Regions from separate parts of the Streptomyces sp. NPDC107454 genome, predicted to be linked through region 3. Evidence: riboswitches for the same ligand, from Rfam matches in the RefSeq annotation. Region 3 holds a riboswitch; each other region holds the start of a gene.
What was found. A riboswitch is a leader RNA that binds a small molecule or an ion and turns the genes downstream of it on or off. The one in region 3 is predicted to bind cyclic di-AMP.
Positions count from the first base shown of each region.

Region 1: another riboswitch for cyclic di-AMP. It lies ahead of ACZ69M_RS07985 (M23 family metallopeptidase); the one in region 3 lies ahead of ACZ69M_RS07160 (C40 family peptidase).
Region 2: another riboswitch for cyclic di-AMP. It lies ahead of ACZ69M_RS36105 (M23 family metallopeptidase); the one in region 3 lies ahead of ACZ69M_RS07160 (C40 family peptidase).
Region 4: another riboswitch for cyclic di-AMP. It lies ahead of ACZ69M_RS38190 (C40 family peptidase); the one in region 3 lies ahead of ACZ69M_RS07160 (C40 family peptidase).

Region 1 covers NZ_JBVJPA010000003.1:73,595-81,144, forward strand. The annotation lists gene ACZ69M_RS07965 (TetR/AcrR family transcriptional regulator) at 1-339, shown strand, start outside; gene ACZ69M_RS07970 (SGNH/GDSL hydrolase family protein) at 626-1,411, opposite strand; gene ACZ69M_RS07975 (DUF6250 domain-containing protein) at 1,555-2,271, opposite strand; gene ACZ69M_RS07980 (rhamnogalacturonan lyase family protein) at 2,268-3,587, opposite strand; gene ACZ69M_RS07985 (M23 family metallopeptidase) at 3,842-4,810, opposite strand; cyclic di-AMP (ydaO/yuaA leader) riboswitch at 4,813-4,971, opposite strand; gene ACZ69M_RS07990 (alpha-galactosidase) at 5,273-7,354, opposite strand; gene ACZ69M_RS07995 (tyrosine-protein phosphatase) at 7,537-7,550, shown strand, end outside.
Region 2 covers NZ_JBVJPA010000016.1:20,308-27,857, reverse strand. The annotation lists gene ACZ69M_RS36135 (GTP cyclohydrolase II) at 66-692, opposite strand; gene ACZ69M_RS36130 (MarR family winged helix-turn-helix transcriptional regulator) at 899-1,402, opposite strand; gene ACZ69M_RS36125 (dihydrofolate reductase family protein) at 1,475-2,617, shown strand; tRNA gene ACZ69M_RS36120 (tRNA-Met) at 2,691-2,764, shown strand; gene ACZ69M_RS36115 (hypothetical protein) at 2,878-3,069, shown strand; gene ACZ69M_RS36110 (PP2C family protein-serine/threonine phosphatase) at 3,246-4,373, shown strand; cyclic di-AMP (ydaO/yuaA leader) riboswitch at 4,630-4,787, shown strand; gene ACZ69M_RS36105 (M23 family metallopeptidase) at 4,799-5,836, shown strand; gene ACZ69M_RS36100 (aldo/keto reductase) at 5,895-6,839, shown strand; gene ACZ69M_RS36095 (PrsW family intramembrane metalloprotease) at 6,843-7,550, opposite strand, start outside.
Region 3 covers NZ_JBVJPA010000002.1:671,188-678,737, reverse strand. The annotation lists gene ACZ69M_RS07170 (GOLPH3/VPS74 family protein) at 1-595, shown strand, start outside; gene ACZ69M_RS07165 (hypothetical protein) at 667-1,860, opposite strand; gene ACZ69M_RS07160 (C40 family peptidase) at 2,026-3,468, opposite strand; cyclic di-AMP (ydaO/yuaA leader) riboswitch at 3,525-3,695, opposite strand; gene ACZ69M_RS07155 (diacylglycerol/lipid kinase family protein) at 3,811-5,172, opposite strand; gene ACZ69M_RS07150 (response regulator transcription factor) at 5,474-6,178, shown strand; gene ACZ69M_RS07145 (sensor histidine kinase) at 6,175-7,550, shown strand, end outside.
Region 4 covers NZ_JBVJPA010000017.1:148,826-156,375, reverse strand. The annotation lists gene ACZ69M_RS38200 (ATP-dependent Clp protease proteolytic subunit) at 103-759, shown strand; gene ACZ69M_RS38195 (hypothetical protein) at 767-1,072, shown strand; cyclic di-AMP (ydaO/yuaA leader) riboswitch at 1,450-1,604, shown strand; gene ACZ69M_RS38190 (C40 family peptidase) at 1,608-2,081, shown strand; gene ACZ69M_RS38185 (DUF6328 family protein) at 2,169-2,690, shown strand; gene ACZ69M_RS38180 (ATP-binding protein) at 2,995-3,453, opposite strand; gene ACZ69M_RS38175 (helix-turn-helix domain-containing protein) at 3,666-4,523, shown strand; gene ACZ69M_RS38170 (DUF397 domain-containing protein) at 4,536-4,760, shown strand; gene ACZ69M_RS38165 (8-amino-7-oxononanoate synthase) at 4,717-5,877, opposite strand; gene bioB (biotin synthase BioB) at 6,064-7,269, shown strand; gene ACZ69M_RS38155 (adenosylmethionine--8-amino-7-oxononanoate transaminase) at 7,262-7,550, shown strand, end outside.

The DNA of each region.
Region 1 (7,550 bases), on a different contig from region 3:
GCGCCGACCGGTCAGGCCAAGGGCTGGCGACTGTGGATCGAGGGCTGGGCGGCCGCGCTGCGCGAGCCCGCGCTTCAAGAGGTCACGCGTGATCTCGACAAGCAGTGGAAGGCCGCGATCACCGAGGTGATCGCGGAGGGAGTGGCGGCCGGCGAGTTCGAGTGCCCGGATCCCACGGGTGCCGCTCTGCGGCTGACGGCGCTGCTCGACGGGCTCGCCGTGCAGATGACCGCCTACACGGGAGCGGTGTCGCGGGCGCGGGCCCAGGAGTGGGTGGACGAGGCGCTCGCCCGGGAACTGGGGCTCGCGCGCGAGGCGTTGACGGCTGCGGTGCGCTGAGGCGCACGCCGGGGCACGCGCCTGGACGGTTCGGTCGGCAGCCGTCGCTGCACCGCTCACCGAGCGGATCGGTCCGGCTGCGGCCGGCCCATCGCCGAGCCACTGGCGAGGCGTGTACGGGCACGGCCGCCCGACCCGGCGACCGTCGCCGTGTCGACGCACAACGACACCGCACAACAACACCGCACGACGCCGCCGCGCCACAGGGGCCGCAGGCGCGGCGGCGAGTCCGGCCCGAACCCGCGCCCCCTCGCTCCGAGCCACCGGCACGTCGGAGACCCGTCGTTCAGGCCACGGACTCGATCCGCATCTTGATGTCGTCCGGCGAGAGGCTGCCCTTGGCGGCCACGTGGTCGCCGGAGGACTCCCCGCGCAGTCGGCGCCCGATCCACGGGACGAGGTACTCGCGTGCCCAGTGGATGTCGTCGCGCCGGACCTCGAGCGTGCCGCGGGGCGGCAGCGGAGGCCAGGGCTGGTCGGGGTCCGCGGGCACTTCGAGGCCGAGGACCTGGCCGGCGCGCAGCGCGACCCGGGTGTGGCCCTCGGGCGAGAGGTGCAGCCGGTCGCCGTCCCAGGCACGGCGGTCCTGGATGGTCTTCAGGGACCACAGGTCGAGGACCGGACAGCCGTACCGGTCCGCGATGGCCCTCACGTGCCCGTTGTACGTGGCTATCTTGCCGCGCAGATGCTTCAGTACGGGGACGGTACGGGTGTCGAAGCCGGTCGTCACCATGACGGTGCCGACGGCGGAGGTGAGGTCGGCTATCGCGCGCTCGAAGCGCTCGGCGACCTCGTCGGGGTCGGTGCCCGGCCGGATGATGTCGTTGCCGCCCGCGCAGAAGGAGACCAGGTCGGGGGCGAGCTCCTTGGCGCCCCGGAGCTGGTCCTCGACGATCTGGTCGAGCAGCTTTCCGCGTACGGCGAGGTTGGTGTAGGTGAAGTCGCCTTCGGGCCGCCGGTCGGCGAGGAGCACCGCGAACCGGTCGGCCCACCCGACGAAGGCCCCGTCGGGGCCGGGGTCGCCCACGCCTTCGGTGAAGCTGTCCCCCACCGCCACGTACGACCCGATCACTGATCTTTTGTCACTCTTCGAATCGTCTGCCACATCGGCCCATGATTCACCTTTCGATGTGAGCTACGCGACCGTAGGAAGGGGTTGACGGGTGGTGAGATAAGCCACTCGTAAAGTGTGACCGAATCCGGAATAAGGCTCTGTCAGGAGTGGTTGAACAGCCGCCACACCTGGAAGCCCTCGATCCGGAAGTGGCTCCATGTGGTCCGGAACGCGAAGTGCCCGCTCGTGTACGGCTCCGGATCGACGTAGTCGAAAACGAGCCGTCCATTGTTCCACCAGCGGACCGTGGAGCCCTCCGAGACGATCCGGACACGATGCGGCTGGTTGGCCGTGAGCAGCGGCTCCGTGTAGTCGTAGACGAGCGGGCGGACGCCCGGCTCCCCCACGTACCGGCGCAGCCGCGTGGTCGTGTTGGTGTTGGCGCCGTATCCGACGTAGTACGTCTTCAGGTAGTCGTATTCGGCCAGGGCGCCGCCCCGGGGTGTGGCGAAGAGGTCGTCCGGGGAGCGGACGTCGACGGCGTTCCAGAAGTTGTTGAGGTCGGAGACCCGGTCGTTGACGCCCCCCTCGGAGACCGGTGTGGCGGTGTACTCGATGACGTAGGGCCCTTCGAGCCGCTGCTTGAACCAGACCGTCGCACCGCTCGGTACGTCGATGTCCAGGACGCCGTGCGAGGCGGTGACCGTGCCGCCGTCCTGCAGTTCGGTGACCCACTGGCCGAGGCCGCGGCGGAAGCCGTCGTGGGCGATGAGCCGGCCACGACGATGGCGCGGCGAGGCGCTCGCGGTGGTGGCCGGGACGAGCGTCGACAGGGCGGCACCGGCGGCGAGGGTCGTGAAGGCTCTGCGGGTGGTCATGAGGTTCCTTCCGTACGAGCGGCGGCGGTGGTGATGGCGGGCTTCGGCACCCGCCGGGTCTCGGTGCCCAGGTAGTAGTCCGTGTACGTCGACTGGAGATAGCCGCGCACGGTCCGGCTGAGGCGGTAGCCGGGGTTCCGGGCGAGTGTGTAGATACGGGTCTTCGTCGGTTCGGTGGTGGTGCAGTACCAGGGAAACCTCGATACGACGCCCAGTTCGGACTGCTGGATCGCGCAGCCCTCCAGGCCGGGCCGGTCGGGGTCGAGGTCGGCGATGTCGAAACGGTCGCCGTGTCCGGCGCCGCCGACGACGTAGCGCAGCGTGCCGTCGCTGTCCACGACGTAGTTGCCGTCGGCGATCTCGTCCTTGCCGTCCTGGTCGACGTCGACGGTCCGGACCTGGTGGAAGCTGGTGGCGCCACTTCCGGCCGGGACGACGTACTTCCAACGCCGGTTCAGATCGGTGCCGTTGAAGTCCCAGGTCTGGAAGAGGATCCGGAAGGCGCCGCGTCCGGCGCCGACCCGGGTGACCAACTTCGTGACGAGGCTGGGGTGTACGCCGTCGGGGTGGGCGATGCCGAGGTGCCCGCCGGAGGGGCCGTCGGCGACGAGGTCGTCGGGCACGGGCTGCCGGGTGCGCTCGGTGCCGACCTCGGCCTTGCCGTCGCCGTCGAGGTCGTACACGGTGACGTTGTCGTCGTTGCGGTGGCCGCCGATCGGCGTCGAGCCGCTGATCGCGGCGGGCGCGGGGTCGTTGGCGCCGTTCCCGCCGACCTGGGTGTACGAGCCCGGGCCGAGGTCGACGTGCCACAGCCGCGCGCCGGTGAGCGTGTACGCCTCCAGGAGGTCGGGCTTGTCGCGGGTCTGCGCGAGCCGGCTGACGACGAATTCGTAGCGTCCGTCGCCGTCGAGGTCGCCGGGCCAGGCGTGTTGCACGGTGTATCCGTCGGCGGCGGCCGGCGGAATCCCGGCGTAGCCCCGCGCGAAGTCGAGCGCCGCCGAACTCGGCTTCCGCTCATGGCCGTTGACGACGGCACGCACGGTGCAGGTGCCGGTGCCCCGGCTGTCGTCCTGGTACGTGGTCGACCGGGTGACCGGCGCCTGGTTGAGCCGCCGTCCGCCGAGCGCGTACTCCGTGCCGAGTAACCGCCGGCTCAGGAAGGTGCCCTTGCCCGAGGGGACGGCGACCAGGCCGCGGTCCAGGTTCTCCACGATCCGGCGCGGCGGCGGATGCTGTTCGGTGGCGTGCGAGGGCGCGGCGACCAGACCGGCCGGCAGCGCGGCGGCGGTGCCGACGCCGAGTCTTCGAGGTCTCACGATGGCGTGCTCCTTGCGGTGGCGACGACGGCCGCGATGCCACCGCCGAAGGCGCAGAAAGCGCTTACGGAGATCACTGTGCAGTCACTCTCGCACCGTGTCGAGACCTCGTGCGCGGGTGCCACAAGACCGCAATGTGCCGATCATGAAAGGACCACGCCGGACGTGTGGACAAACGTCGAGGGCCGGACACCGCGATCGCGGTGTCCGGCCCTCGAAGACGTGACTCGAAGACGTGAGAGGCGCGGCAGGTGTCAGCCGACGGTGACACCGTGCGAGCGCAGGTACGCGACCGGGTCCATGTCCGAGCCGTAGTTCGGGGTGGTGCGGATCTCGAAGTGCAGGTGCGGACCGGTGACGTTGCCGGTCGCGCCGGAGAGACCGATCTGCTGGCTCTCGGTCACGGTCTGGCCCGCCGAGACGGACAGGGCGGACATGTGGGCGTACTGCGAGAACCGGCCGTCGGCGTGCTGGATGACGACCTGGTTGCCGTACGCGCCGCCCCAGCCGGCCGATACGACGGTGCCGGCGGCGACGGCCTTGATGGTGGTGCCGGTCGGGACCACGAAGTCCACGCCGGTGTGATAGCCGCTGGACCACATGCTTCCGGCGACCTTGTAGCCGGTGCCGATGGTGGCGCCCCCGACCGGCAGGGTGTAACCGGTGCCGGTGGCCCGGGGGGCGGCGGCCTCGCTCTTGGGCGCGTACTCCGCGCCGGACGACCCGGCGGCCGACTGCGCCGACGACCGCGTGGACGTCTTGGCGGACGAGTATATGGACGGCTTGGTCGACGGCTCGGTGTCGTCGGTCGACGCGGCCCTCTCGCCGATCGTGAGCTTCAGGCCGGGGTGGATCAGCGAGGGGTCGCTGCCGATGGCCTGGCGGTTGTCGGAGTAGAGCTTCTGCCAGCCGCCGCTGACGTGCTGCCGCTCGGCGATCCTGGAGAGCCAGTCGCCGACCTTCACCGAATAGGTTTTCGTCGAGACCGTGGACGTCGTCGCCGTCTTTTCCGAAACCGTCACGGTCTTTTCCGAAACCGCCGCGCCGTAAATGGACGCGGTCTTTTCCGGAGTGGACGAGACCGCGGCCGTCGGCGTCGCGGCATGGGCACCCGCGGCCCCCATCAGCGGCAGCGCGAGGGCGGCGCCACCGGTTCCGGCCACGGCGATCGAGCGTGAGAAACGCTGGGACTTGGGTCGGCGGTGCTTACCCTTCGCGGGCATGAAGAATTCCTCTCCGGCGCCTGCGAGGTGAGCTGTCGGGTGCGGGCTGGAGATGCCCGGCCACGCGGCTGCGCGGCTATACCCCTAGCCGTTCCGGAGACCGGAACAGGCGTGGTACCTGTGGGTCCCCCGCTCCTGCCGGTTACCGGTGGGTGTGCGGATACCGGGCGGCGGCAGGATTGGGCGTCCGTCCGGATTGAGGGCGAACGTAAGCGAGATGGGGGCGCATCGCCAACCATGTGGCTTTTCTGTGCGCGTGCCTTTCTTGATCCGGGCCTGAATTCCGGTCACCCTCCGTGGACAATGATCTCCGCCGATTCTCGATCCGCCCGGGAATGCGGGCGGATCGAGAAAGCGGGCCCGCAACGCATCGTCACGAATATGACGCTGCTCACGCAGGTCACACCACGGCCCTTTATTCCAGGGCCAGCTGGAATTAAGGTACCAATACGGACAGATCACTCACATACGGCATAGCCTGACAATTGCCGCATCGAAGTCCCCGCGCAGCCCTGTCCTCAGCCCGTGATGCAGCAGCACCGCACCTCGGTGAATTTCGCCCGTTTCGCGGCATTCGTACGCGGCGCTCGGATCGAGCCCGCGCAACCGGAGCGGGGCGACCGGCTCACCGTGATGCTGGGCCTGGAGCAGGGCGAGGACGACGGTCTCGTCGCCGTGGACGTACTGCACGGCGCTCAGCCCGCCCTCCGGAGGCCGCAGCCGATAGAGGTCGCCGCGCTGCACGACCGGCCGGATCTCCTTGTAGAGCTCCACCCACTCCCGCGCCTCGACGAGGTCCGCCTCGCTCCAGTCGGCCAGGTCACCGCCGACCCCCAGCACCCCGGCCATGGCGCTGACGAACCGGAAGCGCAGCGAACTGATCCGACCGTTGAGCTGCGCGTTCGGACTGTCGGTGACCCAGGCGGCCATGATCCGGGCCGGGTGGATCTGGCTGAAGCCGTGCTGGATGGCGAGCCGGTCGAGCGGGTCGGTGTTGTCGGAGGTCCACACCTGATCCGTACGCGCCATGACGCCGAGGTCGATCCGGCCGCCACCGCCCGAGCAGGACTCGAAGGCGACCCCGGGGTGCTCGGCGCGCAGCCGGTCCAGGAGCCCGTACAGGGCCTCCACGTGCTCGACCCACAGCTTCTGCGGGTACGGCTCACCGGGCCATCCGGCGTCCGTGAAGCAGCGGTTGAAGTCCCACTTCACATAGTCGATCGGGGCGCTCGAGAGCAGACCGTCGAGCTGCTCCCACAGGTACTCCTGGACATCCGGTCGGGCGAGGTTGAGTACGAGCTGGTTGCGGAACTCCGTCCTGGTCCGCCCCGGCTGGAACTGCACCCAGTCGGGGTGCGCGCGGTACAGCTCGCTGTCCGGGTTGACCATCTCCGGCTCGACCCAGATCCCGAACTGCATGCCCAGCGCGTGCACGTCGTCGGCGAGCGGCTTCAGTCCCTGCGGGAAACGGTCCGGGTTGGGGGCCCAGTCACCGAGCCCGGCGCGGTCGCTCGTCCGTGCCCCGAACCAGCCGTCGTCGACGACGAACAGCTCGACGCCCATCTCCGCGGCCCGCCGGGCCAGCTCCCGCTGCCGCTCCTCGGAGATGTCGAAGTGGGTGGCCTCCCAGGAGTTGAAGAGCACCGGCCGGTCCTGGTCCGCGTCCGGGATCACGAACGCCCGCTGGTACGCGTGCCACGTCCGGCTCGCCGCGCCGAAGCCGCCGTCGCTCCACAGCCCCGCGAAGACCGGGGTGGTGAACGACTCCCCCGGCTCCAGACGCAGCAGTCCGGAGTCGTCGTACCCCGCGCCGCCGGAGATCTGCACGCGCGCGTCGGGGAGTTGGGCCACGCAGATCCGCCACGAGCCCGACCAGCCGAGCGCGCACCCGTAGACCTCGCCGCTCTCCTCACTCGCCCCGCTGTCCAGCGCGACCCACGGCAGGTGCTGGTGCCCGGTGTGCCCGCGGCGGCTGCCGATGACCTTCTCACCGTAGGTGAGGGGGGAGCGCGCGAGCCGGGACTCGGCCGCCCACCGCCCGTGCAGCTGGGAGAGGCGCCAACCGTCGCGCTCGGGCAGCGTCCAGGTCGCGGAGTCCGCGCGCAGCAGCTCCAGGGAAGGTCCTTCGTTGGCCAGGGTCACCCAGCGCTCGACGACGTCGCCGCGCATCCGGTAGTGCAGGGTGATGCCGAGCCCGTCGTCCGCGAAGCGCAGCCGCAGTTCGTCGCCGTCGGCGTTTTGCTCCACGAAAGACGTCTCGAAACGCCACTCGGTGCCGCGCCGCTCCTGCGTCCGCACGGACAGCGCCGGGCGTACGAAGCGGGGGCCGCCCTCGACGGGATACTCCTCGCGCCCGTCGAGCCGGGACTCGAAGGGCCGGTACGGCGGGCCGGGCAGGGCGGCCAGCGACTCGGCGTCGGCGAGGGTGATCCGTGGCCCCCAGTGGAGATGGAGCAGTTCGTCGAGGTCGGTCAGCCGTAGGGCGTAGCTGCTCGTGGGACCCGAAAGAAGCCACGTACGACCATCTTCGCCGATTTCGATCATCAAACCCTCACAGATTCGAACATCCGCACTCAATCACCAACATCATCAACGGCGTCTCACCCGGGAGGCAACGGCTGTGGACAACTTCATTGCCTGAGGAACCCATGTCGTATCGTCGAAAGCGCGATTCCCGTCGGCGAGCGTCGCCGAGCAGCGCCGGCGGTCCAATGGGAGGAGCCCCCGTGACGCAGCAGGT
Region 2 (7,550 bases), on a different contig from region 3:
GCCCCAGGTCAGAGGAAATCTGACCTGGGGCTTCGGTGTGTCCGGGGGGTGTGGGGCCCGGTGGCTCAGCCTGCCGTGAGTTCCGGCAGGGGGAGTGTGTGCTGGGTCTGGAGGACCTTGGCGCGCAGGTAGCGCACGTTGTGGGCCGTGGTGAAGACGCCCGTCGGGACGCGGTGGGAGACCGTGACGCCGAGGTCGCGCAGCTGCTCGGCCTTGTCCGGGTTGTTGGAGAGCAGGTCCAGCTCGTCGATGCCGAGGGTCTGGAGCATCTGGGCCGCTGCGGTGTAGTCGCGGCCGTCCTCGGGCAGGCCGAGGGCGGCGTTGGCGGCGTAGGTGTCGAGGCCCTGGTCCTGGAGGGCGTACGCGTCGAGCTTGTTGTAGAGGCCGATGCCGCGGCCCTCCTGACGGAGGTACAGGAGCACTCCGCCGCGCTCCGCGATCTGCTCCACCGCCTCGCGCAGCTGCGGGCCGCAGTCGCAGCGGGCCGAGCCGAAGACGTCACCGGTCAGGCATTCGGAGTGGAGCCGCACCAGCGGGGTCGCGCCGGGCTTGCCGAGCACGACGGCGAGGTGTTCCTTGTCGTCGGCGAGGCCGTGGAAGGTGACCAACTCCGCGTCGACCGAGTAGCCGTCGCCGAAGCGCAGGGGCACAGTGACGCGGGTGCGCACCGTGGCGGTGGGGAATTCGCGCATGTTGTCTCTCCGGTCCAGCGGGTGTGGTGCGAGTTGTGCCGGTGGTGCTTCAGTTTTGAAGCACTGCCTCGGAGACAGACAGTACACGGTGCTTTAAAGTTCAAGCAACGGCTTTGCTCGATTTCGTGTCGTACGGCTCACTGAGAGTGCTGCCGTACGGCTCGGGAGGGATGCTGTCGCCGACTACGAGGAACGCCGTCGCCGACTCATGAAGAACGCCGTCGCCACGGCAGATCTTCCCCGCAAGCCCCGGGATTCTCCCCCTGGATGCCGCGGGTGATGGCCTCGAAGATCTCCTCCAGTTGCCCCACCTGCTCAGGGGTCAGCCGGTCGAAGACCGCCGTCATGACCTGCTCCGCGTGCCCCGGGGCCGCCCGCTCCAGAACGGCCATCCCTTCGTCCGTGAGGACCGCGACCTGGGTGCGTTTGTCGCTGTGGCAGCCCTCCCGGCGCACCAGACCGTCGTTCGCCAGCCGGGTCACGCCGTACGTCAGCCGACTGCGGGTGATCTTCAGGATCTCGGCGAGATCGGTCATCCGCAGCCGCCGGTCCGGTGCCTCGGACAGCATGGCCAGGATGGAGTAGTAAAGGTGGGGCATGCCGGTCTCGGCCTGGAGCTGCCGGTCGATCGTGTCCTCCAGGAGCGAGGCGGCGCCGATGTACGCGCGCCAGGCGCGCTGCTCGGCGGGGGAGAGCCAGCGGGTCGTCATGCCGACAGTCTAGGTATTGTTTAAAACTTGAACCACTAGGAGCCCTGCGCTCGGAGCTGGAGAGTGCGCCCCATGCCCCACCCCTATGTCCTGTTGTCCGCCGCCGTCTCCCTCGACGGCTTCCTGGACGACACCGGCCCCGAACGCCTGCTGCTCTCGGGCCCGGCCGACTTCGACCGGGTCGACGAGGTACGGGCGTCCAGCGACGCGATCCTGATCGGCGCCGGCACCATCCGCGCGGACAACCCCCGACTGCTGGTCAACTCCGCCGAGCGGCGGGCGGCGCGGGTCGCCGCCGGGCGCCCGGAGTACCCGCTCAAGGTCACCGTCAGCGGCTCCGGCGACCTCGACCCGGACGCCCAGTTCTGGCACACGGGCGGCGAGAAGGTCGTCTATACGACGGACAAGGGCGCCGAACGCGCCACCGACACCCTGCGCGGACTGGACGTCGACGTGGTCCCGACCGGCGCCGAGCTGGACTGGCGCGTCGTGCTCGAACACCTCCACGACGTCCGCGGGGTGCGGCGGCTCATGGTCGAGGGCGGGGGACGCGTGCACACCCAGTTGATGACACAGGGGCTGGCGGACGAGCTGCAGCTCGCCGTCGCGCCGCTCTTCGTCGGGGAGCCGCACGCGCCACGGCTGTTCGGACCCGGGGGATATCCGCCGGGCCGGATGCGGCTGGTGGAGACACGGCCGGTCGGGGACGTCGTCCTCGTCCGCTACGTCCCCACCGCACCCGGGAACGGCGCCCTCGCCTCCGCCGCGGACCGGCACTGGCTGGGCGTCGCCTGTGAGCTGGCGGCGCTGTGTCCGCCGTCGGAGACCGCGTTCAGCGTGGGTGCGGTGGTGGTGGCGGCCGACGGCACCGAGCTGGCGCGCGGACACTCGCGGGAGGGCGACGACCCCGTCGTGCACGCCGAGGAGGCGGCGCTCGGGAAGATCGATCCCGCGGATCCGCGGCTGGGCTCCGCGACCGTGTACAGCAGCCTGGAGCCGTGCGCGCGGCGGGCGTCCCGGCCCGCGCCCTGTGCGCGGCTGATCCTCGACGCGGGGGTACGGCGGGTGGTCACCGCGTGGCGCGAGCCCGACACGTTCGTGACGGAGGCCGACGGGAACGGTCTGCTCGTGGCCGCGGGGGCGGACGTCGTCGTACTGCCGGAGTTCGAGGAGCGGGCCGTGGCCCCCAATCGGCACCTTCTCGCGGCCGGGTAGGGGCGGCCTCGCGGCCGTCCGCGAAAAGCCTGGTGAATCGCGCCCCGCGGATGGCGTACACTAATTTCAACGACGCGGGGTGGAGCAGCTCGGTAGCTCGCTGGGCTCATAACCCAGAGGTCGCAGGTTCAAATCCTGTCCCCGCTACTGAAGGCCAAGGGCCGGAACTCGGAAACGAGTTCCGGCCCTTGGTTTTTTCCCGTTCGCCAGCCCCCCGGTTTTTCCCTGCCGACCCGACTTTCTGTAGTCTTCCGCTCACTATGAGTCGTCCTCGGTGGCTGGTCCGGCGCGCGCCGGCGCTCGCGCTGCTGCTCGCCGTGTGCGCGCTGTTCCTCGCGGCCTGTCACGGCGGTCATGACTTCGTGCCGGACGGCGGGACCGTCGTCGCCCCGGCCGGGCACCACCACGGGCGCGGCGGAGCCGGCGGCGTCCGGTGGACGGCCTCGGACTGACGCGTCCCCCGGTCGGCCCCTCACCGCTCGCCCCCCGCCCCCGTGCCGGGAAGCCTGGACGGGTGGGGCAGCAGCAAGGAGGCGCGCAGCGGGCCGAGGAGCCGTACGGCGAGCTGTACGAGAAGCCAGGTGACGAGCAGCACGACCGGTCCGGTGGGCGATTGCCCGAGGACCCCGTGCCCGATCCGGGGCTGGGGGACGAGCCGGTGCCCCGCCCGCCCGAGGCGGACCACAGCCGGATCTCCTGCGCGCGCAGCCTCGTCCGGGTGCTGCCCGCACTGCTCATCCTGGTCGGCGCGTTCTACGACTACTTCACCCCGATGGCCTTCACCGCCGGCCCCCTCTTCACGGCCGCGCCGCTCGTGGCCGCCCCGCTCTTCTCGCTGCGCGGCACCGTGCTCACCGGCGTCACGGCGCTCGTCGTGGTGCTCACGGTCCACATCCGGCTGGGCATCGTCTTCAAGGTGGACGCGCTCACGGAGGTCGCCACCGTGGCGACCGTCGGCGTGCTGGCCGTGCTCATCAACATCCTCGTCCGCCGCACCGACGAACGACTCGCCTCGGCCCACCAGATCGCCGAGGCGGCCCAGCGTGCCGTCCTGCCGGAACCCGACCAGCGGATCGGCGGCCTCGACGTCGCCGCGCGCTACGAGGCCGCGCAGGCGGGCGCGTTCATCGGCGGCGACCTGTACGCGGTGCAGGACTCCCCGCACGGCGTACGGCTGGTCGTGGGCGACGTACGCGGGAAGGGCATGGACGCGGTGGCCGCCGTCGCCGTGGTCATCGGGGCGTTCCGGGAGGCGGCCGAGCAGGAGGCCACGCCGGAGGCGGTCGCGCAGCGGCTGGAGCGGGCGCTGGCCCGCGAGGGCACCCGGCGCGAGGGCCTCGACGCCTTCGAGGGGTTCACCACCGCCGTCCTCGCGGAGATCACGCCCGAGGGCGGCCTCGTAAGGATCGTCAACCGCGGCCATCCGGCGCCGCTGCTGCTGCACGCGGACGGAACGCTGGTCACGCTCGCCGCCGCGAACCCCGCACTGCCGCTGGGCATGGGCGAGTTGGGCTGCTGGCCGGACCGTGCCGAGGAGACGGAGTTCCCGCACGGGGCCACGCTCCTCTTCTACACGGACGGACTGTCCGAGGCCCGCGACGCGCAGGGGCGCTTCTACGATCCGGCCGCGCGCCTGGCCGGACGGACCTTCCCCGGCCCCGACGCCCTGCTGGCCACGCTCGTGGAGGAGGTCCGGTTGCACACGGGCGGGGCCCTGACGGACGACATGGCGCTGCTCGCCGTACGGCGGCCGTAGCCACGGAAACGGGCTTTCTTGATCGATGTCACGAGGGGTGATCGGGCGATGTCCCTCCGCATAACAACTGACGCACCGTCAAATAACCGCCGGGTAGGGAGGTGCGGCCAACTCGCCCGATTTCCGCCGGTCATGGGCGGTAAGTCCTGGCCAAAAGTGGTTAATGATCAGTACGAACAGCTTGGAATCCGGTACCCGCGTCTATTAACGTTCGATAACGCAGCGCGGTCGTCCCAGCCGTCACAAGAGTCGGCTCCGTGCGCACGCGCCGAATCCCGCGAGGGAACCGGGGAACCACCAACTTGGGGTGAATCGAGCGTCTTTCACGGTGGAGACACCGTGGGTTGACGCGCGTAGGAGACCTTCCTGCTCCGAACCCGTCAGCTAACCCGGTAGGCGAGAAGGAAGGAAAGGAGCACGCCCACGTGGCGTCCAATCGGCCTGCCCAGCCCACTTCGTTCCCGCCGAACGACACCCAGACTTTTGGCTACGCCTACGGCAAGGACGAGGGCCCCTGGGAGGAGTGGAACCCCACCGAGGATTCCGTCCGTCCCCTCCGTGGCCGGCACCGCGTCTCCAAGCAGCGCGGCGGAGGACTCGCCCGCAGCTCCACGGTCCTGGGCGTCGGCGTCATCGCCGCCGTCGGCGCGGGCGGCATGGCCACCGCGGCGCCCGGCAAGCCGCCGGTCTCCATCTCGCTGCCCGACCTCTCCTCGGTCACCGAATCGGCCAAGGCGCTGATATCCGACGGTGGTTCCAGTACGCCGAAGGGCTCCGCCACCCCGCTCACCAGCGCCGGTGTGACCAGCGCCGACGCCGCGCAGGGCAACACGGACGCGGGCGAGGCGCTGCGCGCCCGCATCATCCAGCAGGCCGAGTCGCAGCAGGACCAGATCGACAAGGCGGCCCAGGACGCCGCCGAGTCCGCCGCCGCGAAGAAGGCGGTCGCGCTGGCCGCCCAGCAGAAGGACGACGCCGAGGCCAAGGTCGCCGCCGCGAAGAAGAAGGCGGACGAGGAAGCCAAGCAGAAGGCCGAGGCCGCGCGCCTCGCCGAGCTCGCCAAGAGCTACTCGCTGCCGACCTCCTCGTACACCCTGACCTCCCGCTTCGGTGACGCCGGCTCCATGTGGTCCTCCGGCTACCACACCGGCCTCGACTTCGCGGCCCCCACCGGCACGCTGATCAAGGCCATCCACAGCGGCACGATCACGGAGGCGGGCTGGGCCGGCTCGTACGGCTACCGCACCATCCTCACCCTCGACGACGGCACGGAGCTGTGGTTCTGCCACCAGTCGTCCATCAGCGTCAGCGTGGGGCAGAAGGTGGCCACCGGCGACGTCATCGGGCGCGTGGGCGCGACCGGCAACGTGACCGGGCCGCATCTGCACCTGGAGGTTCACCCGGGCGGCGGCAGCGCGATCGACCCGATGGCGTGGCTGCACAGCAAGGGCCTGAACCCCTGATCGTTCCCGGGGGCCGTATGCGGAATATGGGAATCCGCTACGGCTGTTGAAATAAGGCATGACTTCTCTACGCAAGCTCGGCTCCTCCGACCTCGAGGTCTTCCCGCTCTCCCTCGGCGGCAACGTCTTCGGCTGGACCGCCGACGAGGCGCAGTCCTTCGCCGTGCTCGACGCGTACACGGCCGGGGGCGGCAACTTCGTCGACACCGCCGACGGCTACTCCGCGTGGATCCCCGGCCACACGGGCGGTGAGTCGGAGACCGTCATCGGCAAGTGGTTCGCCGCGCGCGGCAACCGCTCCGACGTCGTCCTCGCCACCAAGGTCAGTACCCACCCCGAGTACAAGGGCCTGTCCCCGGCGAACATCAAGGCCGCCGCCGACGCCTCGCTGCGCCGCCTCGGCACGGACTACATCGACCTCTACTACACCCACTTCGACGACACCTCGGTGCCGGTCGAGGAGATCATCGGCGCGCTGGACGAACTGGTCCGGGCCGGCAAGGTCCGGGAGATCGGCGCCTCCAACATCTCCGCCGAGCGGCTCGCGGAGTCCGTGGAGTTCTCCGACCGCGAGGGCCTCGCCCGCTACGTCGCCCTCCAGCCCCACTACAACCTCGTCTCGCGCGACACCTACGAGGGCCCGCTCCAGGAGGTCGCCTCCAGGACCGGCCTGGCCGCCATGCCGTACTTCGCGCTCGCGTCCGGCTTCCTCACCGGCAAGTACCGCCCGGGTACGACGGTCGAGTCCGCGCGGGCCGAGGGCGCGGGCAAGCACCTCGGCACCGAGCGCGGCATCCGTGTCCTGGCCGCCCTCGACGAGGTCGCCGGGGCCCATGACGCCGAGGTCGCCACGGTCGCCCTCGCCTGGCTCGCCGCCCGGCCGACGGTCGCGGCGCCGATCGCCTCCGCACGGACGGTCGAGCAGCTGCCCGCTCTGCTGGCGGTCGCCGACCTGACCCTGACGGACGCGGAGGTGGCCAGGCTGACGGAGGCGTCCGCCTGAGGCCTACGACTGGTAGGGGTTGTACGCGGGGTACGGCGTCGCCGGGGCGGGATACGGGGTCGTCGCGCCGGCGGGGTACGGGGTCGCGCCGGCGGGGTTCACCTGGCCGGGCACCGGCGCGTAGCCGTACCCGGGCCACGGCGGCGGTAGCTGCGGCGGCACCGGTACGGCCGGGGCCGACGCGTGGGCCGCGTACGCGAGGGAGGGGCGGGCGACCTCCCGGCGGCGCCACAGCTCGTGCAGCAACTCCCGCTCCCGTACGACGAAGTCGGCGTTGGCGCGGCCACTGCGCCCCCGGTGCCGCAGAAACGCCAGCGAGGTCGCGTACGCCTCGTACTGGGCGACCGAGCGCGCCGCCGCCCTGCCGAAGTGGTGGGCGGCGTAGTCGCGGGCCAGCCGCCGCGCCCGCATCGAGCCGAGCACGTACGGCTCGGGAGGGGTGAGCCATCCGGCCGCCGCGTACGCCGGAAGTTCGGTCCGTACGGTCTTCAGCTCCCGCTGCCGCGTCCAGATGACGAGGAAGGTGAGCAGACCGAACGCGGGCACCATGAACGCCCCGTACACCGCGTAGAAGCCGTACTCCCCGAAGTTCGACGAGCCGTTCCACATGGAGTGCATGCCCATCGCGAGCAGCAGTCCGGTCAGGGGCAGCAGGACGCGGCGCACATGCTGGCGCTCGGCGGACAGCGCCGCGATGCCGAAACCGATGCC
Region 3 (7,550 bases):
CAGGGACCTCTTGATCACCGCCATGGACGTGGACCCGGACCGCCCCGTGGGCCAGGGCGACCTGTCCCTCGCACTCGCCGGAGCCGAGGTGATCGACCTCCTCGCCGCGGACGCCGTCCACCTGGACGGCGACCGCCTCGTGCCGGCCCCGGAGCCGGCGACGGAGGACCGCCTCCTGGCCGAGGCCGCGTCCTCGCTCGTACGTCAGGTGCCCTACGAGCCGGTCGAGGACTGGCTGTGGCGCAGGGGTCGTGGCCTGGCCGCGGTCCATCTCGCCGCCCTCGAGGCGGACGGTCAGCTGACCCGGCAACGCCAACGACGGCTGCTTTTCGGAGCCGTCCGGATGGTCGTGGTCGACTCGCCCGCCCGGCGCCGGGCCCTGCACCGCTGGGCCGCCGACGAGCCCGTCCTCGTCTCCCTCGCGGCGGCCGTCGGGATTCCGGCCGAGCAGGGCGCGGACGTACCGGTCGTGAGCGACGACGCGGTGACGACCGTGCTGGCCGCCGTCAACGACGCGGTCATGGAACTGGAAGCGGTACGCCAGCGCCGGTCCATCGAGAACGCGGCGTTCGCCAATCTCTGGCGAGGTGCGTGACGCGAGCGGGCACGCCGCGACACGCAGGTTTCAGAGGATGGCCTCGGGCCGGCGCCGGTTTCCGGTAGCGATCACTCGCCCTTGACGGGCCCGTTCTCTGACGTGCCGGTGCCGGTGCCGGTGCCGGTGCCGGTACCTGTTCCAGTGTCGGTGGCCCGGTCCGGGCCGTCGTCGCGGGCCGCGCGCCGTGCCCGTACGGTGCCCGCGACCCGCTGGAACGTCCGTGTCAGCTGGTGCAGCGGGTTGCCCTCCTGACCGGCGGACGTCTCGTGCGCACCGGACGCCGTCGTCCGGAGGTCTCGGAGCTCGGCCAGCGCCGCATGTGCGAGTTCGGTCGCCTCGCGGTACTGGTCGCGCGACTTCGTCATGGTGTCGAGTGCCTCGGCGTAGACAGCCACCAGCGCCCGCGCCTCCTCCAGCGTCAGCAGCTTCCAGTCCTCCCGGAGGCCGGTGAGGGCGTCATCCGCCGCTTCCGGCAGCGGCCGGGGCAGCGCCGCGTACCTTACGACCTTCTCCAGGAGCTCCGTCGGCTCCGAGCCGTCGAGGAACACACTGCGTACGGTGCAGTCCTGCTCGTCGTACCCGGGCCGGGCGGGGGAACCGGGCAGAATCACGGCGCCGCCGCGCGGCACCCGTACGCCCAGGTCGTACAGCGCCCAGTTGACCGCCTGGAACTGCTCGGGCGCGGCGCGGTGTTCCACGACGCGGTGACGCAGACCGGGCGGGAGCAGCCGGGCCAGCGGGAGGCGACCGCGTTCGTCGGTGGTCATCGCCTCGTGGATGACGACGTTGATGCTCCAGCTGTGCTGCGCGGCCTCCTTGAGCAGACGGCGCAGTGCCTTGTCCTCCTGCGGCAGCGGGTTGATGTCCCGCAGCCGGAGCCCGGCCACGATGTCGTGGTCCCAGGGGACCTCGTGTCCCTCGGGCCAGAACATGGTCGCCGGAGAGGGCCACGCGAGGTCCCAGGGCCGTTCCGCCTCGGCCACCAGCGTCCAGCGGGTTCCCTCGGCGGAGTGTTCGCGTCCGTCGGTCGTGAGCCGTGCGCGAACCGTGACGGCGTCGTCGACCAGCCAGCGCGCCTCGAAGACACGTCCCTCGGAGTCCGAGGGGTTCGCTGCGTCCAGGAAGTCGTGGATCGTCTCGTCGGCCTTCAGCCTCCGCAGGTTCTCCCTGAGGATCTCCTGCGGGGCGGGCCCGACGTGGCGCCCGCCGGCCAGCCAGACGGTTTCCGGGGCGGTGGCGCGGGCGGTGGAGGGCTTGGGCATGAGTCACTTTGCGGTGGGAGGCGGCGTGGCCTCCCAGTATGGTCAGCGCGGGTGGCCGGTCGGGCGGCGAGGCCCGCGTGGATCACATACATCCCCTCTTGCGGAACTTTGACCGCTCCAGTGCCTTATGTGTGCTTTGAGGCGCTGGAGATGTCGCTGCGTCCGTCACGCCGGGCGCAGCGCGCTGTGGATCGCCTTCTGTCCGGCGAAGAAGAGGGACTCCTCGCGTATCGAGGCACCCGGGCTGGGGGCGTGGATCATCATGCCGTTGCCGGTGTAGAACCCGACGTGGCTGACGTTGTCGTAGAAGAAGATCAGGTCGCCGAACTGGATGTCGGTCAGCGGAATCGCCGCACCGGCGGTCGCCTGCCCGTGCACGGTGCGCGGAAGCGCGACCCCGGCGGCCCTCCAGGCGGCCTGGACGAGGCTGGCGGAGTCGTACGAGTCCGGTCCGGTCGCGCCCCAGACGCACGGCTTGCCGATCTGCTCGCGGGCGAAGGCGAGGGCCTTGGCGGCCTTCCCGCCGTACGCCGACTCCGCAGCGCCGACGGCCGTGTTGACCACACCGGTGGAGACACCGGCACCCATGGACATGTCCGTGGCCGGCGGTACGCCTCCGCCGAGGGGCATGCCCGCGCCGGGCGGCATGCCCGCGGCCAGGGGCATTCCGGCGCCGAGGGACATGTCGGCAGCGAGGGGCATTCCCGTACCCATGGACATGTCCGTGGCCGGCGGTACGCCTCCGCCGAGGGGCATCCCCGCGCCGGGCGGCATGCCCGCGGCCAGGGGCATCCCCGTGCCGAGGGACATGTCCGCACCGAGCGGCATCCCGGTGCCGAAGGACATGTCCGGGCCGAGTGCGGTCGACTGCTGTCGCTGCCACTCCTCCGCGGTCTGCCGGCGAGCCTGGTCCTCCGGGGTGGGCCAGACGGCCTCGGCCGGACGTGACTCGATCGCCGCGGGCCCGGGGTTCCAGCGCGCGGCGTGCTGGGACACCAGATCACGGGCCAGCGCCAGCTTGCGCTGGATCTTCTCCTTGGACGTCTTCAACGAGGACTGCCCCGGCCCGGCGGGCAGCGCGGGCAGCAGGGCCGTGGCGGCCTCCAGCGTGGGCTGCGGCGCAGGCTCCGGCGCGGCCGGCAGTGCGGCGACGGCCCTGGCCGTCAACTCGGCCACGGGCCCGGCGGCCGCCTCGGCGGAGGGGCCCGCGGTCAACTCCAGAACAGGGCGGGCGGTCAACTCCCGCCCACGGTCGGTGAGTCCGTCCTCCGGCCGCTTCGCCGGGCCCGTGGGCCGCGCCTCGGCCGGGGGCTTCAGCATCCGGTCGGCCGGCAGCCTGGCCGGCGCGGACGGCCCCAGCTGCGCGCGCGCCGCGTCGAACCAGGTCCTGGTGATGTCGTCGAGGGCGGGGTCGCGGCGCCTGCGCGCGGCTTCCGGCGCCGGGTTGACGCGGCTTCGGCTCCCCGTGGTCATCGCGCGGGTCCCGTTGACGAACCCGACGGCGTTCTCGGCCTGGTCGTAGAGGGAGCTGATCCGCTGCTGCACCTCCTCGCGGCTCGGACCGTCCGCGCCACTGAGGGCGGCCGCCGCGCGTGCGGAGTCAGGCATGCCAGGGAGGCTGTTGCCTCCAGGGCGCGGGGTTCGTTCCGGCGCCATGGGAGCCGTACTCCTTCCGTACTCCGCCTACCGGGTCGGCTGTCGGGTTCGGGCGGAAGATTCCGGAAGGCATGCCCTACGGCCCTTGCCCGATCGGGCAGTTGGGCCGATTCACCCCAAGGTCGGTTGGGTCCAGGTTCCGGTCACCACGGGGGCACCGGATTCGGCGGAGGCCGCGCGACCCGGCGAGGTTCGCCGGAGGGAGTCGTGCGGCCTACCGCCAACTTAGCCAATTTGTGTGCCTGGTGTGAAGATTGGAGCGCGAACTGTCCGATATGTAATTGTGACCTTCGTCTACGTGTCCCGGTCACGACCAGGATGCCGTACGACCGCCGTGCGCCCCACGGTCGCCGCGAGCGTGCGCAACCGGCGCCAGTCCAAAGGGGGTTGGACCTCCGGCACACCGGGCCGTTCCTTCGGGACGCGGACGCGCAGGGCGCCGGGCTCGACGCGGCAGTGCACCGGGGCGGGCAGGACCAGGGCCTCGCCGTCGATGCCGGCCTCGATCTCCGCGCGGTCGGCGTCGATGACCACCTCACGGGTGGTCAGGACCACGAGCCCGTCCGGCGCGGGGTCCAGTACCAGCGCGGCGGCCTCGGCCGCGCTGTCCACCGTGATGCCGAGGACACCGAGCAGCCCGGAGTCGAGCCGTTCGCGGCGGCCGAGACCGGCCGGATCGTTGGTGCGGTAGGGGTTGTTGCTCACCAGTACGGCCTGCGGGGCGTCGAGCGTCGTGTCCGCGGCGCGAGCGGTCAGTCGCGGCCCGCGCTGGCGGGTGAGCAGGTCGGGCAGGAGATCCAGGATGGTGCCGATCTTGTCGTCGCGGTACGCGGGACTCTGCACGACCGTCGCGTACGCGCCGAAGGAGGCGTTGTTGACGAACGGGTGGCCGCCGGCGAAGCCGAGGTCCACGCGGAGTTCGACGCCGTCGGTGAGGGCGTCCAGACAGGTCGCCGGGTCGTCGCGGTCGAGGCCGAGGTCCATCGCGAAGTGATTGCGGGTGCCGGCGCAGACCACCAGGAACGGCAGACCGTGTTCGGCGGCGACGGCCGCGACCAGTGCCTGGGTACCGTCACCGCCCGCGACGCCCAGCAGATCCGCGCCGTCCGCGACGGCGGCCCGGGCCAGCGCGGTGACGTCCTGGTGCTTGTCCGGGTCGAGGAGCACGACCTGCGCGCCGAGCCCCTCCGCCTTCTCCCGCAGCCCGAACTTCGCCACCTTGCCGCCGCCGGAGCGCGGGTTCATGAGGAGGAAGGGGCGCCGCGGCGGCGGTGCCCTGCGCTCCTTCGGGCGCGGGGCGCGCGTCCGGTCGCTCCGCAGGGCGTACCGGCCGCTCCAGACGGCCACGGTCCACAGTGCCAGGGACACGGGAACGGCCCAGAGCAGCCCGGCCACGGCGAACAGGGTGAGCACGCCGCCGGGCACGACGGCCGCCAGCACGGCCGCCACCCAGCGGAGCGGACCGCGCCGGGTCAGCGCCCACCACAGCGCCGCCGCCGTGACGGCCACGCCGAGGAGCGCGGCCAGGAGCAGCAGTACGCCGTCCACGCCTCCGTAACCGAGCGGCAGCAGCACCGCCAGCGCCGCCGCGAGCAGCGCGGCCCTGGCCGCCCACCGATTCCCGTGGCCGACCCGCGCGCTCGTGTCCACACCCATCGCTCCTCCACGGACGTCGTAGAAGTCCGGCACTGGCGGGCCCGGCCGCACGGGAGCCCGGTTCGGCGGGTCGTTGGCTGTGTGCGGGGTCGGCCATCGACGACACAGTCGTATGCAACCGTCGGGCCAGGCCCCGCGCAACCGCCACGCTCCGCCGGGCCCGCGCCGACCGGGGCCGGACCGGGCGGTTCTCACCGAACCCTTGGGTCACCCCTCGGGGCCGGGACCGGCGCGGCTGATGCACGATGGGCGGCGGCGGGCCCCGGCAGGACGCCGGGTGTGGCGGGGAGGGACAGTGGTGATGAGTGGGCAGCGCGGCCGTGTCCTGGTCGTGGACGACGACGCGGCGATCCGCCGCTCGCTGGAGCGGGGCCTGAGGCTCGGCGGATTCGCCGTGGACCTGGCCGACGGGGGACGGCCGGCCCTGGCGGTGGCCCGGCGGACGCCGCCGGATGTGATCGTGCTGGACATCTCGATGCCCGACCTCAGCGGCATCGAGGTGTGCAGGGCACTGCGGGACGAGGACAACGACGTACCCGTGCTGATGCTCTCCGCACTCGACGAGACCGCCGACCGGATCGCGGGCCTGCAGGCGGGCGGCGACGACTACCTCGTCAAGCCCTTCGCCCTTCAGGAGCTGGTCCTGCGGCTGGAGGCACTGCTGCGGCGCAGGCCGCCGCGGGACAGCGGCACCGTACGGGTCGGCGGGCTGCTCCTGGATCCCGCCGCCCGCAGCGTGAGCCTCGACGGGCGGCCGGTGGAACTGACCCGCCGCGAGTTCGAACTCCTCCACTTCCTCGCCCGCAACGCCGGCATCGTGCTCAGCCGGGACCAGCTCCTCGATCGCGTATGGGGCTACGACTTCGAGGTGCGCACCGACGCGGTGGACACCTTCGTCAGCTATCTGCGCCGCAAACTGGAGACGTCGGGGCGCTCCCGGATCGTCCACACCGTACGAGGCGTGGGCTTCGTCCTGCGCGACGACGACCCGCGGGAGCGGCCGTGAGACTGTCCACGCGGATCGCCCTGGCCGTCGGCGCCAGCGTGCCCGTACTGGTACTGGCCACCGGCTGGCTGCTGCTGCGGCTGGTCGCCGCGGATCTGCACGATCAGCAGGACACGCATCTGCGTGAGCGCGCGGTGGCCGTCGCCAAGGACGCCCGGGGGCTGCTGCGCGCGAGCGCCGCCGACCGGTCGGCGGCGGTGGAGCAGGCCCGCGAGCGCCGGGTGTTCACCTCGGCCCTGGACGTGGGCGTACGGCTGATCGGCCCCGAGGAGACCTTCACCGGCGGCCCGCAACCGGCGGCGGACGTGGCGCTGCCCGCCAGGGCGCCCGTGCCGGTCACCCTCCGTGCCGACGGCAGGAGCTGGCGGATCCTGTCGACCCGGGTGACCGGGGCGCGCCCCGGCGTGCGCGGCACCCTGTGGCTGTTCGCGTCCGACACCGCCGCCGACACCCAGGTGCGCCTGGTCCGACGGCGCGCGGTGACCGTCGCCCTGCTCGCCGCACCGCTGTCCGGGCTGCTCGCCTGGGCCGTCGCCACCCGGGCGAGCGCACCGCTGCGCCGTCTGCAACGCCGGGCGAGCGGCCTCGACCCCCGCTCCAGTTCCACCCGCCTGGACCACAGCCCGACGCGGATCGCCGAGGTCGACGACCTCGCACACACCCTGCAGACCGTCCTGGCACGCTACGACGAGCAGGCGCTCAGGACCGCCGAGGCACTGGCCACCGCCCGCTCCTTCGCCTCGGCGGCCTCGCACGAACTGCGCACCCCGCTGATGAGCATGCAGACCAACCTGGAGATCCTCACCGAGCATCCGGAGCTCGCCGGACCCGACCGCGACGAAGTGCTGCACGACCTGAGCCGCGAACACGCACGCCTCCTCGGGGTCCTCGTCATGCTGCGCGACCTCGGCCGCGGAGACCTCGTCGAGGCGGACGCCTTCGGCCCGGTCGACCTCGCCGACCTCGTCGAAGCGAGCACGCAGGAACAGCGGCGACGCCATCCGCACGCACGGGTGGCCGGCCACTGCGCAGCGGGGCTGCGCGTACACGGCTGGGAGGCGGGACTGCGGAGCCTGGTGGACAACCTGCTCGTCAACGCCCTGGTCCACGGACACACGGACGGGCAGCCCCCGCAGGTCGAGGTGACCCTGCGCGCGAGCGGCGCCGACGCGCTCCTGGTCGTCGAGGACCGGGGCCCTGGCATCCCGCCCGCGCTGCGCACCGAGGTCTTCGAACGCTTCCGCCGCCGACCGGACAGCCCCGGCTCCGGCCTCGGACTGACCCTGGTCGCCCAGCAGATCGCCCTGCACCGAGGTGGGATCCGGGTACTGGACCGGCCCACGGGTCCGGGTACCCGCGTCGAGGTCACGCT
Region 4 (7,550 bases), on a different contig from region 3:
CTCCGGCGGCGCACCGGGATTTTCGCTGTCAGCCGAGCACCCCTCCCACGATCTGTACGTCCTGTACATTTTTTACAGAACCCTTCACAGGAGGCGCGTGCCATGAATGAACCGTCCGCCCGTCACGTCCTGCCCGAGTTCACCGAACGGACGAGCATGGGGCACCGGACCCTGGATCCGTACTCGAAGCTGCTCGACGAGCGGATCGTGTTCCTCGGGACGCCGATCGACGACACCTCGGCGAACGACGTGATGGCGCAGTTCATGCACCTCGAATACCTGGCGCCGGACCAGGACATCGCGCTGTACATCAACTCCCCCGGCGGCTCGTTCAGCGCGATGACGGCGATCTACGACACGATGCAGTTCGTCAGTTGCGACGTGGAGACCACCTGTCTGGGGCAGGCCGCGTCGGCCGCCGCCGTGCTGCTGGCCGGCGGCGCGCCGGGCAAGCGGTTCGCACTGCCGGGAGCCCGGGTGCTGATCCACCAGCCGTCACTTCCCGAGCCGGTACAGGGACAGGCGAGCGATCTGGCCCTCCAGGCCGAGGAGTTGATGCGCACTCGGAAGCTGCTGGAGGACATGCTCGTACGGCACACGGGGCAGAGTCCTGAACAGGTCGCCGCCGACATCGAGCGGGACAAGATCCTGGACGCTCAGGCCGCGTTGGCGTACGGACTGGTGGACGGGATCATCCCCAGCCGCAAGACCTCGCGCACCGCGCCCGGTGCGAGGAACGCCACACCCGACGCGAGGTGATCCGCCGATGGTGCCCGAACTGCCCCCGCTGCCCGCGCTGACGCGCGCCGAGGCCGAGCTGATCGACCGCTACCTCGACGTGGTCGACCTGCTGGGCCGTATCAACCCGGCCAGGCCCGGAGACACCTACCGCGGGCTGCGTGCCGCCCAGGCGCTGGTCGCCAAGGCCTCCGAGCTGCGGGACGCCCTCGCGCTGATGCACCAGCGCGGCGAGAGCGAGGTGCACGCGCCGACGCTGGCGCAGGCCCTGCGCGTCCTCGACGGTGAGCGGCGGGCGGCCCGCGTCACCCTGCCGCCCGACGCCGACAACTGACGCACCCACACCCGGGTCGCCGTGCGCGCCGAGTCGGCGAGGCGTCCGGCCCGGGGTTCAAACGGACCAGATGGTGTACCCCCTGATGGAGTAGTCAGGGGCCCCTTCGGGGAACCGAAAAAGTTGCGCAACGCGCGTAGCCCAGAGGCGGAATGAGACGCTCCGGTGCTGGTGGGCGCGTCGTCGGCGTGCCCAACATCGCCCGAACAGAGGGTCGTCCACCCGAACGGGTGAGTGGTGAGTAACGCCACAAATCGCCGGTTCCGCTCGGATTTTCTGACCGCTATGCGTGAAGATCCCTTCCGACGACAAGCCCCCGCCACAGCGGCGGGGCGGTCCGGGCGGACGCCGAGTCCTGCCGCTGCCCGGATGACCGGTCGACAGAAGTGCATCGGCAGGAGTGGAGGACCCAGCAAGACGGGTCGCCGGAGAGATCCGGGCGGTCCTTGGGGTGAAGCCGCGCAAGCGGCCGGGCTACTTCGCCAGCCCGAATCCGACAGGTCATCCTTCACAGGCGGCTGACGAAGGGTTGCGCATGACTGCGCTCAATCGTGTCCCGTCGCTGTGGACCCGGGCCGGTACGGCCTCGGCGCTCACCCTTGCCGCCGTGGGCGGCAGCCTCGTGGTTCCTGGCGTCGCGTCCGACGCCGAAGCGGCCACGCTGGCGACGAGGGCACTTCAGGTCGCGGCTTCCAAGAAGGGCTCCCCGTACCAGTACGGCGCCGCCGGACCACGCCGCTTCGACTGCTCCGGGCTCACGCTCTACTCGTACAAGAAGGCGGGCAAGACGCTGCCTCGTACGGCCGCGGCGCAGTACAACAAGACGCACCACATCTCCGCGTCCCACCGCAAGGCCGGAGACCTGGTGTTCTTCCACTCGGGCCGGAACGTGTACCACGTCGGCATCTACGCCGGGAAGGGAAAGATCTGGCACTCCCCGAAGACAGGGGAGGTCGTGAAGCTGCAGAAGATCTGGACGAAGAGCGTCTGGTACGGCCGGGTCAGCTGACCTGCCCGAGGGGGTGCCGCCGGCCGGCACCCCCTCGGGGTTCCACCCCCGGGCGTGAAAGGCGGACGAACCGGTTACTCGTTCACCATGGCTGAGCGACCTTCCCCCGAGGAACGGAACGAGACGTCCCTGGAGCGCGCCGATCGCAACTTCGGCGAGCTGCTCCAGGAGCTGCGCGTCACGCAGACCGGTGTGCAGATCCTCTTCGCGTTCCTGCTGACGCTGGCGTTCACCCCGCGCTTCCCGTCCCTCGACACCGTGCAGCGCGCCACGTACGTCACCACCCTCCTGCTGGCCGTGGTGGCCGCCGCGCTCTTCACGGCGCCCGCCGCGCTGCACAGGTCGCTGTTCCGGCAGGGCGCGAAGCCGGCCATCGTGCGGGTCTCCTCCGTCCTGGCCACGGTCGGGATGGGCGTGCTCATGCTGGCGCTGACGGGATCGGTACTGCTCGTCGTGGACGTGGCGCTGGGACGCGCCGCCGGGATCGCCTCGGGCGCGGGCACCCTGCTCGTCTGTGTGGCGCTGTGGGGCCTCCTGCCCGGCCTGGTGCACCGTGCCGTCGTCAGCGAAGCGACGGCTCCGAAAGGAGCACCGGACCGAGAACCGTGAGCGCGCTCATCGCAGGACCGCCCGCGGGCACGAACCGCGGCGGCCGGCTCGTCCCGGCTGCCGCCGGCCGAACCGGCCGGACCGGGCGGACCGGGCGGGCGCGCCGGAGATGGTGGCCGGGTCGGCGGCGGCTCCGGTGGGGCCGCGGTCGCCGGGACCGGGCCTCGACTCGCTCGAAAGCGAAGATCCGCGCCGTACGATCGCCGTCGTCCACCGGACCGGGGACCGGTCGGCGCCGGTGACCGAGAACTTCCGGGCCCCGCCGCGAGCGCCGGACGGGGCAGACACACAACTGAGCCGCCCCTCAGGGCTCTTGTGGGCCACCGGCCGTCACCGGCTGGGCCGGCACCGTCCAGGGCAGCTCGATGGCGACCGTCTTGCCACCCTCGCGGGTGGGCCGGACGACGAGTCTGCCGCCGCATTCGGCGGTCAGCCAGCGGATGATCACCATGCCGCGTCCGTTGTCCTGCTGGACGGCGGCGGGCAGACGTTTGGGAAAGCGCGGATGGCTGTCGGTGACGCCGATCCGCAGGTGTTCGTCTCGGTCGAGCCGGACGTCCACCGTGAAGGTGGGCGACTGCCCGAACGTGTGCTGGACGGCGTTGGTGGCTAGTTCTGACACGATCAGGCGTACGGTGTCCGCGACTTCGGCGTCGCACGGCAGGCCCCATTCGACCAGCACATCGGCGACGAATTTCCGGGCCGCGGAGACCGAGGCGGGATCGCTCGGCAGAGTGACGGATGCTTCCTGGTGATCTGCCATGGCGACGTCGTCCCTTTCCCACGGGACCGGAGTCCGACACGGAGCGGATGGTTCGAGTACGGTCCCGGACTGGTGCTTCGCGCCAGACTGCCATCACTGGGCCGGTCACGGGTGCGATCCACCGAGATATGCATATATCTGTCGCTCGATGCGGTGAACTCTGCGACGGCGGAGCGTATTTGGGCGGCTCGGGAGGAGTAAGGAGTACGGCCATGCAGCACGGTCCCGCGGTGCGCCGCCGCAAGCTCGGTGCCGAACTGCGCGCGCTGCGCGCCGATGCGGGCCTCACCAGTGGTGAGGCGGCCCGTCTCGTCGGCTGGCACCAGTCGAAGGTGAGCCGGATCGAGACCGGTATCAGTGGAGTGAAACCGGCTGATGTGGAGCGCCTGTTGGACGCCTACGCCGTCACCGGGCACGAGTTACGGGAGCTCCTGGTCGGCCTCGCGGGTTCCGAGGGCAACGGCCGCCATCACTGGTGGCACGCCTACCGCGGCGTCCTGCCGCCCACGTACCGCGACTTCATCAGTCTGGAGTCCCAGGCCAGCGGCATGCGCACGCTGGAGACCTCGGTGGTACCCGGACTGCTCCAGACGCCCGAGTACGCACGGGAGGTGACCCGGGTCGCCGTCGGCGGCCTGGAGGACGGCAAGCTCGACGCGCTCGTCGAGGTGCGCCTCGCCCGGCAGGACGTCCTGCGTTCGAATCCGCCGCTGGAACTGACCGCGGTCCTGGACGAGGCCGTGTTAAGACGCGAGGTCGGCGGCCCGGAGGTGATGGCCCGGCAACTGGAGCGTCTGTGGGAGGCCGCCACCCTGCCTCAAGTGCGGCTTCAGGTCCTGCCGTTCGCCGCGGGAGCCCATATCGGCGTCACCGGGCCTTTCGTTATCTTCTCATTTCCGAACACAACTGATCTGGATGTGGTTGTTCTCGACCACTTGACGAGTAGCCTCTATCTCGAACGGAAAGAAGACCTTCAGGCCTACACCGAGGCCTTCAACGCCCTTCAGTTCCACGCCCTTTCGCCCGAGGACTCGTTGGACTACATCGCCGGGATAGGTGACGGCGCGTAAGGAGGCACCCCCATGACTGCACTGCCTCGGTACGTACTTTCCAGTACTTCACTCCACGACGTGCGATGGCTGCGCAGCAGCCGCAGTACGGGAATGAACAACTGCGTCGAGACGGCCCGACCCGGCCCAGGACCCTGGGCCGGACTGGTCGCCGTGCGCGATTCCAAGAACAAGGCGGGCCCCGCCCTGCTCTTCACTCCCGCCAGTTGGGAGGGCTTTGTCGCCGGACTGAACTGATCACGCCGACGGCGTGCTCGATCTGCGCGTCGGTGAGGTCCGCGCGGGCGGTCAGCCGCAGCCGTGAGATGCCGTCCGGCACGGACGGGGGGCGGAAGCAGCCGACGGCGATTCCCGCTTCCCGGCACTCGGCGGCCCACCGCACGGCCTGTTCGGGGGACGGAGCGCGCACGGAGACCACGGCGGCGTCCGGTCGTACGGCTTCCAGTCCCTCGGCGGTCAGCCGGGTGTGCAGCGCCGTCGCCACCGCGCGAGCCCGGGCGGCACGATCCGGCTCACGGCGCAGCAGCCTGAGCGCCGCGAGGGCCGCGCCCGCCGCCGCGGGCGCGAGACCGGTGTCGAAGATGAAGGTGCGCGCCGCGTTGACCAGGTGGTCGATGACCGGGGCGGGGCCGAGGACGGCTCCGCCCTGGCTGCCGAACGACTTGGAGAGCGTGACGGTCACGACCACGTCCGGGGCGCCCGCGAGCCCCGCGGCCTGCGGGGCGCCCCGCCCGCCGTCGCCCAGGACGCCCAGCCCGTGCGCGTCGTCGACGAGCAGCGCCGCGCCGTGCTCGCGGCAGGCGGTGGCGAGTTCGGCCAGCGGGGCCGCGTCGCCGTCCACCGAGAAGACCGTGTCGGACACGGCGACTGCGGGACCCTCGTGCGTGCCCAGCGCCTTGCGCACGGCGTCGGGGTCGGCGTGCGCCACGACCTGGGTCGCGCCCCGGGCGAGCCGGCAGCCGTCGATGAGGGAGGCGTGGTTGCCCGCGTCGGAGACGACCAGCGAGCCGTGCGGCGCGAGCGTGGTCACGGCGGCGAGGTTGGCCGCGTAGCCGGAGGAGAAGACGAGCGCGGACTCGAAGCCGCAGAATTCCGCGAGCTCGCGTTCGAGTTCGCCATGAAGTTCGGTCGTGCCGGAGACGAGCCGCGAGCCGGTCGCACCGGCGCCCCAGCGGCGCGCGGCCTGTGCGGCGGCCGCCGTGATCTCGGGATGGTGGGCCAGCCCGAGGTAGTCGTTGCTCGCCAGATCGAGAAGGGGTGAGTCGGCGGCGCGGGGGCGCAGGGTGCGGACGAGTCCGGCCTGGCGGCGCTGGTGCGCCTGCTCGTCGATCCACGCGAACGGCGATCCGGCCATGCTGGTGCCTCCGGGCCCTGGAAGTGGTCGTGAGGGGGTCATGAAGGTGGTCGTTTTGTAGGCAGTGCACAGACCCTAGCGGGGCGACGCGGCGCCCATGATGTGGCAATACCCACACGTCGAACCGTCTCTGTTGTGCAAACTCTCCTTGGCCGCAGCGGCTCGCATACGTCAGGATCGGATCTCATGGACCTGCTGAACACGCTGGTGGACAAGGGGCTTCGGCGCGAGCTGCCGACCCGTGACGAGGCGCTGGCCGTGCTGGCCACGTCCGACGACGACGTGCTCGACGTGGTGGCCGCGGCCGGAAAAGTCCGCCGGCACTGGTTCGGCCGTCGAGTGAAACTCAACTATCTGGTCAATCTGAAGTCCGGTCTGTGCCCCGAGGACTGCTCGTACTGCTCGCAGCGCCTCGGCTCCAAGGCCGACATCCTCAAGTACACCTGGCTCAAGCCGGACCAGGCCTCGCAGGCCGCGGCGGCCGGGCTCGCCGGGGGCGCCAAGCGGGTCTGCCTGGTGGCCAGCGGCCGCGGTCCGACGGACCGTGACGTGGACCGGGTCTCCGACACCATCAAGGCCATCAAGGACCGACACGAGAACGTCGAGGTGTGCGCCTGCCTCGGCCTGCTCTCCGACGGCCAGGCCGAGCGGCTGCGCGAGGCGGGCGCGGACGCCTACAACCACAACCTGAACACGTCCGAGGGGACGTACGGGGACATCACGACCACGCACACGTACGCCGACCGGGTGGAAACGGTCCAGAAGGCGCACGCGGCCGGCCTGTCGGCCTGCTCGGGTCTGATCGCGGGCATGGGCGAGTCGGACGAGGACCTCGTCGACGTCGTCTACTCGCTGCGCGAGCTCGACCCGGACTCCGTTCCGGTGAACTTCCTGATCCCCTTCGAGGGCACCCCGCTCGCCAAGGAGTGGAACCTCACCCCGCAGCGGTGCCTGCGCATCCTGGCCATGGTCCGTTTCGTCTGCCCGGACGTGGAGGTCCGTATCGCGGGCGGCCGCGAGGTCCACCTCCGCACGATGCAGCCGCTGGCCCTGAACCTGGCCAACTCGATCTTCCTCGGCGACTACCTCACCAGCGAGGGCCAGGCGGGCAAGGCCGACCTGGAGATGATCGCGGACGCCGGGTTCGAGGTGGAGGGCGCGGGCGAGGTGACCCTGCCGGAGCACCGCGTGACGGCGGGCGCGGGCTGCGGTGCGCACGCCGAGGCCGGGTGCGGCTCGCACGCGGACGCCGGGTGCGGTGCGCACGAGGGCGGTGGCGTCTGCGGTTCCGTGACGGTGCAGGCCGAGCAGGAGCAGCCCGCCGAAGCGCGTACGGATCTCGTCGCCGTACGCCGCCGGGGTGCCGGAACGGACCTCGCCCCCAATGCCTGACCGGTCCGAGCCACCCACGCTGCCCGTGCGGGAACTGCTGGAGTGGGACCGGCGGCACGTCTGGCACCCGTACGGCCCCATGCCCGGCCGCCAGGAACCGCTCGTCGTGGAGTCGGCGAGCGGGGTACGCCTGCGGCTCGCGGACGGCTCGGGTGAGCTGGTCGACGGCATGTCGTCCTGGTGGTCGGCCATCCACGGCTACAACCACCCGGTCCTCAACGACGCGGCGCGCGACCAGCTGGAGCGCATGAGCCATGTCATGTTCGGCGGGCTCACGCACG